Regions from separate parts of the Streptomyces sp. NPDC025638 genome, predicted to be linked through region 2. Evidence: predicted binding sites of a transcription regulator. Region 2 holds the regulator's gene; the other holds the start of a gene.
What was found. Region 2 encodes HspR, which represses chaperone genes until heat shock. Its sites were predicted from a motif close to TTGAGNNNNNNNNNCTCAA; they were not measured.

Region 1 (4,240 bases), on a different contig from region 2:
CGGAGGCACCGTCGCTATCCAGGGCGTACGGCGAGGTGCACAGCGTCCGGAACGCCCCGGGCAACCGGGATCTCTTCGGTACGCACCTGTTGGAACCCGGCATTCCGCAAGGTTCCCTCGAAATCCGGAGAGGGCTGCGCCGACCATACGGCCAATACCCCTCCGGGGGCCAACGCCCTTGCGCAGCTTGCCAGTCCGGCCGGTGAGTAGAGACCGTCGTTGTCCTCGGTCACGGTCCAGCCGGGGCCGTTGTCGATGTCCAGGCACAGGGCGTCGTACGTGGCGGAAGTCTCATTGACGTGCATCAACAGGTCGGCTTCGACGATCTCGGTGCGCGGGTCGTCGAGCGCGGCGGCGGACAGCCCGGACAGCGGGCCCGCGCGGTGCCAGCCGATCACGGCGGGCTCGCGCTCGACCACGGTGATCCGTCCCCAGCGGGGGTCGGCCGCGGCGTGTGCGAGCGAGAATCCGACGCCGAGGCCGCCGATCAGCACGTCCGGTTCCGGCCGTCCGTCCAGGGCGTCGTACGCGGCGTCGACCAGCAGCCGCTCCGAGCGCCCGTCGGAGGTGTCCATGAGGAAGCAGCCGTTGGCGATGATCTGCAGTGACTCACCGTGTCTGCGCAGCACCACCTCCCCGTGCGGGCCCTCGTGTCGGTCCAGGACTACGGGAGTGTCGTACGTGGCGGCCATACGCCCATCCTGCACGAACACGGCTTTGCGGCAACGGAAATTACGGATGGCGGGCAGGTCGGCGCACATCACTCGTTCGAGCGCTCCCGCTTCTGTCGAATCTTTCGAAACCCCAGCGTGGGTCGATCGGTTCCTCAGAAAATCCTGTGAATCGGGGTCTCGCGTGGCGTCGGTCATAGACAGGGGCCCGTGCGGCGCGAAGTGTGGGGCGGGACGGAAGGAGCGCCTCACCGTGGAACCGACCGCGACGGCCGGCACGACGGCCTCGCCCCCGCCCCCGGGCGCGCCTCCTTCCGACGACAGCGCACTGTCGCCCACCGGGCTCGCCGACCTGCTGGACGGGATGCCGCGCCAGCGTGGTGCCCTGGCGGGCGGTGCCGCACTCGACGCCCCAGCGGTCGCCCTTGCGGCGGCCACCCCGGCAGCCGCGCCCTTTCGGTCCCGGACCGCCGCGCCGGCGACCATCGCGCCGGTCCCCGCACAGTCCTTTCCCGCACAGTCCTTCCCCGCCCCGCACCGCCTCCTCGCCCGGCGGCTGCGCGCCCTCCACCCCTGGCGGCTGCTGCCCACCCCCACGGGAACGCCGTTCACCTTCGCCTACGCGGCCCTGCTCGCGGTCACCTCGCTGATCGCCGCCGACGCCGCCCCCGGGCTGGTGCACAGCCTCTACCAGGCCTCCAGCACCGATGTCGCGCACCTGGTGCGGACACCCGTACAGGTCCTGCTGGCGAGCGCGCTGTGGATCGCCGGTGGGGTCGTGTCGCCGTACGCCATGTGCTTCCTGGTCGTCCTGACCGCGCTGGAGCGGCGTATAGGAGGACTGCGCGCGGCCACCGTCTTCCTGCTCGGGCATGTGCTCGCCACCCTGGCGACCGAGGTCCCCGTCGGGATCGCGGTCGTGGCGGGACACCTGCCCGGCAGCTCTCTGCACCGCCTGGACTACGGCATCAGCTTCGGCGTCGCCGCCAGCACGGGCGCCCTGGCCGGACTGCTCACCCCCTGGCTGCGCTGGCCCGTCGTCGCGCTGTTCGGCGGCATGCTCCTGCAGGACCTGGTCGCGTACACGGACCCGATGACCAACTGGGGCCACCTGATCTCGCTGACGATAGGGATCGCAATGTGGCCCGCACTCCGCCGCTGGAACCGAGCCCGGGCGTAGACCCTCCGGGCGGCCGCCGGGCGCAGCGCCGGGGCGGTGCGGCGAGCCCGCGCTCCCGCGCCGAACGTGACGTGGCGGCGATTTCCGCGCAGCCGGCGGGTGCGGCATGGCCTTGTCCAGGCGCCGGGTGCGCATGGCCTTGCCCTGATCGAAGTGCCCTGCCCTCCGCCAGGGCATAACCGCGCCCCCACCCCCGTTTCCGCTGGTAGTGCAGGGTGATTTGGTGATCGCTCAGAGCGAACGCGGTCGGGGGAACATCCGAGGGCTCCCATGCATTGAGTCGGCATAGCTCAACTTGACTGCCGAAGGGGAGATCATGGCTGCTGAGTCCACGGCGTTCACACCGCTCACTCTGCCTGTGCTGCCGCTCGACGACGAGGTCGTGCTGCCCGGGATGGTGGTTCCGCTGGACCTGAACGACGCCGACGTACGCGCCGCGGTGGAGGCCGCCCAGGCCGCCGCCCGGGCGGAGCCCGGAAAGCCGAAGGTTCTCCTGGTGCCGCGCATCGACGGGACGTACCCGAGCACGGGTGTGCTCGGCACCGTCGAGCAGGTCGGCCGGCTGGCGGACGGTGACCCGGGCGCGCTGATCCGCGGCCGCGGCCGGGTGCGGATCGGCGCCGGGACCACCGGACCGGGCGCCGCGCTCTGGGTCGAGGGCACGCGCATCGACGAGAAGGTGCCCGAGCCGCTGCCGGGCCACGTCGCCGAACTGGTCAAGGAGTACAAGGCGCTGGCCACGGCCTGGCTGCGCAAGCGCGGCGCCTGGCAGGTCGTCGACCGGGTCCAGGCCATCGACGACGTCTCCGCGCTCGCCGACAACTCCGGCTACTCGCCGTTCCTGACCACCGAACAGAAGGTCGAACTGCTGGAGACGGCCGACCCGGTGGCCCGCCTCAAGCTCGCCGCCCAGCAGCTGCGCGACCACCTCGCCGAGCAGGACGTCGCCGAGACCATCGCCAAGGACGTCCAGGAGGGCGTCGACAAGCAGCAGCGCGAGTTCCTGCTCCGCCGTCAGCTGGAAGCGGTCCGCAAGGAGCTGCGCGAGCTGAACGGGGAGAACGGCAAGGATTCCGCCGAGGAGTCGGACGACTACCGCGCCCGTGTCGAGGCCGCCGACCTGCCCGAGAAGGTCCGTGAGGCCGCGCTCAAGGAGGTCGACAAGCTGGAGCGGTCCAGCGACCAGTCGCCCGAGGGGTCGTGGATCCGCACCTGGCTCGACACCGTCCTCGAACTGCCGTGGAACGAGCGGACCCAGGATGTGTACGACATCCAGGGCGCGAAGGCCGTCCTCGACGCCGAGCACGCGGGCCTGGAGGACGTGAAGGAGCGGATCACCGAGTACCTGGCGGTGCGCAAGCGCCGTACCGACCGCGGTCTCGGCGTGATCGGCGGCCGGCGCGGAGGCGCCGTCCTGGCCCTCGTCGGCCCGCCCGGCGTCGGCAAGACGAGCCTTGGCGAGAGCGTCGCGCACGCCATGGGCCGCAAGTTCGTCCGCGTCGCCCTCGGCGGCGTCCGCGACGAGGCCGAGATCCGCGGCCACCGCCGTACTTACGTCGGGGCGCTGCCCGGCCGGATCGTGCGCGCGATCAAGGAGGCCGGGTCGATGAACCCGGTGGTCCTGCTGGACGAGATCGACAAGGTGGGGTCCGACTTCCGGGGCGACCCGGCGGCCGCCCTGCTGGAGGTCCTCGACCCGGCCCAGAACCACACCTTCCGGGATCACTACCTGGAGGTGGAGCTGGATCTGTCGGACGTCGTCTTCCTCGCCACCGCCAACGTTCTGGAGGCCATCCCGGAGGCCCTGCTCGACCGTATGGAGCTGGTCCGCCTGGATGGCTACACCGAGGACGAGAAGGTCGTCATCGCCCGTGACCACCTGCTCCCGCGCCAGCTGGAGCGGGCGGGCATCGGCAAGGACGAGGTGACCCTCGACGAGAGCGCGCTGCGCAAGCTGGCCGGCGAGTACACGCGGGAGGCGGGCGTCCGCAACCTGGAGCGGTCCATCGCCCGGCTGCTGCGCAAGGTCGCGGCCCAGCACGAACTGGGCGAGCGCGAGCTGCCGTTCACGATCAGGGACGAGGATCTGCGGGCCCTGGTCGGCCGGCCGCACCACGTACCCGAGTCCGCCCAGGACCCGGCGGAGCGCCGCACGGCGGTCCCCGGCGTGGCGACGGGCCTCGCGGTGACCGGCGCCGGTGGAGACGTCCTGTTCGTGGAGGCGTCCCTCGCCGACCCGGAGACGGGCGCGGCGGGTCTGACCCTGACGGGCCAGCTGGGCGACGTGATGAAGGAGTCGGCGCAGATCGCGCTGAGCTTCCTGCGCAGCCACGGTGCCGAACTGGAGCTGCCGGTGGCCGATCTCAAGGACCGGGGCGTGCACATCCAC
Region 2 (4,240 bases):
GCCGCCGTAAACCGCCGGTATCGCCCCTTTCCTCCCAGCCTCCTCCCCTCCCCTTGCAACAAGCTGACGGTGGAGAGGCCACGGTCACGGGTGCATCGGGGCCACCCGCTTCCCCGGGGGTCACAACACCCGGCGGGGTACGCAACCAAGTGGCCGAAATCGATCCGGCCGGGCGGCGGGCGGAGGGCACGCCCCGGCGTGCGCGCCCCACCCTCGCGGGTGAACCCCTCGTTCCCCGCCGCATTGACCGCCGGCTACTTGAGGCCGATCGTCGCGCAGGCCGTCTTGTACTTGGGGGTGCAGATGTCGGAGATCTTGTAGATGCCGTCCGCGATGACCGTGTCCTTGATGTTGCCCTTCGTCAGGGCGGTCACGGTGACGAGCTGGGCCGGGATCTCCTTGTTGGTCGGGCTGTCGACGCGGTCCTGGGTGAGGGCGTCGAACTGGATGTCCCTGCCCTGGACCTTGGCGACGGCCATCTCGGCGGCGCTCTCGGCCTCGGCCGGGTAGGACTTGTATACGGTCATGTACTGCTCGCCGATGACGATCCGCTGCACGCCGTCCAGCTCGGCGTCCTGGCCGGTGATCGGCGGCATCTCGGTGACGCCCGCGGCCTTGAGGGCCTTGATGACACCGGACGCCATGCCGTCGTTGGCGGAGTAGACGGCCGCGATGTTGTTCTTGCCGATCTTGTTGATCGCCTCGGTCATTTCGGCCGTGGCGTTCTCCGGCTTCCAGTCCTTGGTGTCGTACGTCTCCGCGATCGTCACCTTGCCGTTCAGCTCGGAGAGGGCACCCTGCTTGAACTGCTTCGCGTTCGGGTCGGTGAGCGAGCCGTTCACCATGACGACCTTGTCGGAGGTGTCGACGTTCGACCCCAGGGCGTCCAGCAGGGTGCGGGCCTGCACCTCGCCGACGAGCTCGTTGTCGAAGGAGATGTACGCGTCGATCGGACCCTCGGCGAGACGGTCGTACGCGATGACCGGAATGCCCGCGTCCTTCGCCTTCTTCACATCGCCCGCGATGGCGTGCGAGTCGACCGCGTCGAGCAGGATGATGTCGACCTTGTCGGCAATCATCTGCTGCATCTGCCGCGACTGCTTGCCGGCGTCCGCGCCCGCGTTGGCGTACTCGATCTTGCCCTGCTTCTTGGTGAGCTCGGCGACCTTGTTCTTGATGATGGGGTAGTCGAACTTCCCGTACCGCGTGTTCGCCGTCTCCGGCAGCAGGAGCCCCACTGTGAGGTCGTTGCCCTTGGTCGGGCTTGCGTCGGTCGAACTCCCCGAAGCGTTCAGCACGCCGCAGCCGGCGAGCGAGAGGGTCATCGTGGAGGCTGCCACAGATATGGCGATACGACGCATTCGGGGGCTCACTTCAGGTGCGTTCCGGATGTGGGGCTGCTTGCGACCCAGATGTCTGAAAAGACAACGCGGCCGCAACACCCGGCGTCAAGCCGAACTACTTAACGAGTGCGCAACACCACGCTCCGCTTCGCTTGTGAAGGTCCAGCGGAATCACCTCCAAACACCCTTTACGGACCCTCCACTCAACAGAAGTTCATGGCACGGCAAAGATCAGTACAACCAACTCCAATCCTCACGAGTCGTGATCACCGGCGGCCGTGCACCGCCTTCCGATTCGACCAGAGGACCGAATGATCCCAGCCAGCCGCGCGACCACCACGGCTGTCGTGCTGCCCGCCGCCACGCAGTGGGAGCGCATGCGAAAGGGGCCCGGAGGGTCTCCTCCGGGCCCCTTTCGCAGATCGGTGTCAGTCCTGCTGCCGCTTCGGCCGCCACACCACCAGCGCGCTGGTCTGCTGGACCTCCTGGTACGGGACCAGGTCCCGGCGGTAGGAGGCGTGCACGGCGGCCTCGCGCTGCTGCATCGCGGCCGCCGCGCCGTCCAGGGCCGCCTGCAGTTCCGCGACGCGGGACTGGAGCGCGGCGACCTGGTTCTCCAGTTCGATGATGCGCTTGATGCCGGCCAGGTTGATGCCCTCGTCCTGGGACAGCGCCTGCACCTGACGGAGCAGTTCGATGTCCCGGGCCGAGTAACGGCGGCCCCGGCCCGCGGTGCGGTCCGGGGAGACCAGGCCCAGGCGGTCGTACTGGCGCAGCGTCTGCGGGTGGAGTCCGGAGAGCTGGGCCGCCACCGAGATGACGTAGACCGGGGTCTCCTCGGTCAGTTCATACGGGTTACGCCGACGGCCGTCCATCACTCTCAAGCTCCCTTCGCGGCCTCGAACAGCTCCGCACGCGGGTCCTCCCCCGCGGTCGCCTCGCGATACGCCTCCAGTGCGTCACGAGCCTTCCCCGACAGGTCCCTGGGAACACGCACCTCGACGGTGACCAGCAGGTCCCCGCGGGTGCCGTCCTTGCGGACCGCGCCCTTGCCCCGCGCCCGCATGGTGCGGCCGTTGGGCGTGCCCGGAGGCAGCTTCAGGGTGACGGCGGGGCCGCCGAGGGTCGGGACCCGGACCTCGCCGCCGAGCGCCGCCTCGGTGAACGTCACCGGGACGGTCACCGTGAGGTTGTCGCCCTTGCGGCCGAACACCGGGTGCTCCCCCACGTGCACGACGACATACAGATCGCCGGCCGGGCCGCCCCGCTCGCCGGGGGCTCCCTTGCCGCGCAGCCGGATGCGCTGACCGTCGGTCACCCCCGCGGGGATGCGGACCTGCATGGTCCGGGACGACTTGGCGCGGCCGCTGCCCTTGCACTCCATGCAGGGGTGCTCGGCGATCAGACCGCGGCCCTTGCAGTCGGGGCAGGGGTCGGTGAGCGAGAAGCCGCCGCCCGAACCCCGCGCGACCTGGCCCGTGCCGACGCAGGTCGGGCACACGCGCGGTGTGCCGTTCTTGTCGCCGGTGCCGGAGCAGGCCTTGCACGGGGCCTGCGAGGACATCCGCAGCGGGACCGTGGCGCCCTCGATGGCCTCGGTGAAGCTCAGCGTGACCTCGGACTCGATGTCCTGGCCGCGCCGGGGCTGGGTGCGCGTGCCCGCGCCGCCGCCCCGGTTGAACAGGCCCCCCAGGACGTCTCCGAAGCCTCCGCCGAAGCTCCCTTGGCTCTGGGCGCCGCCTCCGCCGCCGCCTCCGAAGAGGTCGCCCAGGTCGAAGTTGAAGGAGCCGCCGCCCGCGCCCGGCCCCGGGCGGAAGCCGCCGTTGCCGAAGAGGGCGCGTGCCTCGTCGTACTCCTTGCGCTTCTTGGGGTCACCGAGGACGTCGTTCGCCTCGGAGATCTCCTTGAAGCGCTCTTCCGCCTTGGCGTTGCCCTTGTTGGCGTCCGGGTGGAACTCGCGGGCGAGCTTCCGGTACGCCTTCTTGATCTCGGCCTCGGTGGCGTCCTTGGGGACGCCGAGGACCTTGTAGTAGTCCTTCTCGATGAAGTCCTTGGTGCTCATCCCCGACGTCCCTCCTTCCGTTCAGTGTTTACGTCAGCCCTCCTCCGGGCCACCGTTCTCCTTGTCGTCGTCCGCGGTGCCCTCGTCGGCACCCTCGGCCTTGACCGTCTGCGCGCCGGGCTGCGGCTCGGCGACGGCCACCCGCGCGGGGCGGATGGTGCGCTCGCCGATGCGATACCCGGGCTGCAGAATCGCCACGCACGTCGTCTCGGTGACGTCCGGCGCGTACGAGTGCATCAGGGCCTCGTGGATCGTCGGGTCGAAGGGCTCGGCCTCCTTGCCGAACTGCTGCAGTCCCATCTTCGCCGCGACGGTCTCGAGCGACTCGGCGACGGACTTGAATCCGCCGACCAGTTCGCCGTGTTCCCGCGCGCGGCCGATGTCGTCGAGCACGGGCAGCAGTTCGGTCAGGAGGTTCGCGATGGCGATCTCCCGGACCGCTACCCGGTCGCGCTCGACGCGGCGGCGGTAGTTCTGGTACTCGGCCTGGAGGCGCTGGAGGTCCAGCGTGCGCTCGTTGAGTGCCGTACGCACCTGGTCCAGCTGGGCCACCAGGCCCGCTGTCTGGTTCGCGTCCCCGGCCGGGGCCGCCCCCTCCTCGGAGGCGGCCTTCGGCTCGGCGTCGTCAGGGGTGGCGCCGGAGGGGACGTCGGGCTTCTCCTCGAAGCCCGGGGTCTCCTCCGTCACGCGGCACCGTCCTTGCGCTCGTCGTCGACGATCTCGGCGTCCACGACGTCGTCGTCGGCGCGCGGGGCCTCACCGGCGCCGCCCGCGGCCTGCGCGGCCTGGGCGTCGGCGTACATGGCCTGGCCGAGCTTCTGCGAGACGGCCGCGA

Region 1: a site for HspR is predicted at 2,127-2,145, ahead of lon (endopeptidase La). Genes of this name have one in related genera too.

The regions. Positions count from the first base shown of each region.
Region 1 covers NZ_JBVHLX010000010.1:40,435-44,674, reverse strand. Annotated here, with positions in the region: gene ACZ4EG_RS25065 (spermidine synthase family protein) at 15-692, opposite strand; gene ACZ4EG_RS25060 (rhomboid-like protein) at 925-1,851, shown strand; gene lon (endopeptidase La) at 2,168-4,240, shown strand, end outside.
Region 2 covers NZ_JBVHLX010000022.1:38,928-43,167, reverse strand. Annotated here, with positions in the region: gene ACZ4EG_RS39640 (substrate-binding domain-containing protein) at 255-1,361, opposite strand; gene ACZ4EG_RS39635 (heat shock protein transcriptional repressor HspR) at 1,772-2,218, opposite strand; gene dnaJ (molecular chaperone DnaJ) at 2,224-3,405, opposite strand; gene grpE (nucleotide exchange factor GrpE) at 3,439-4,092, opposite strand; gene dnaK (molecular chaperone DnaK) at 4,089-4,240, opposite strand, start outside.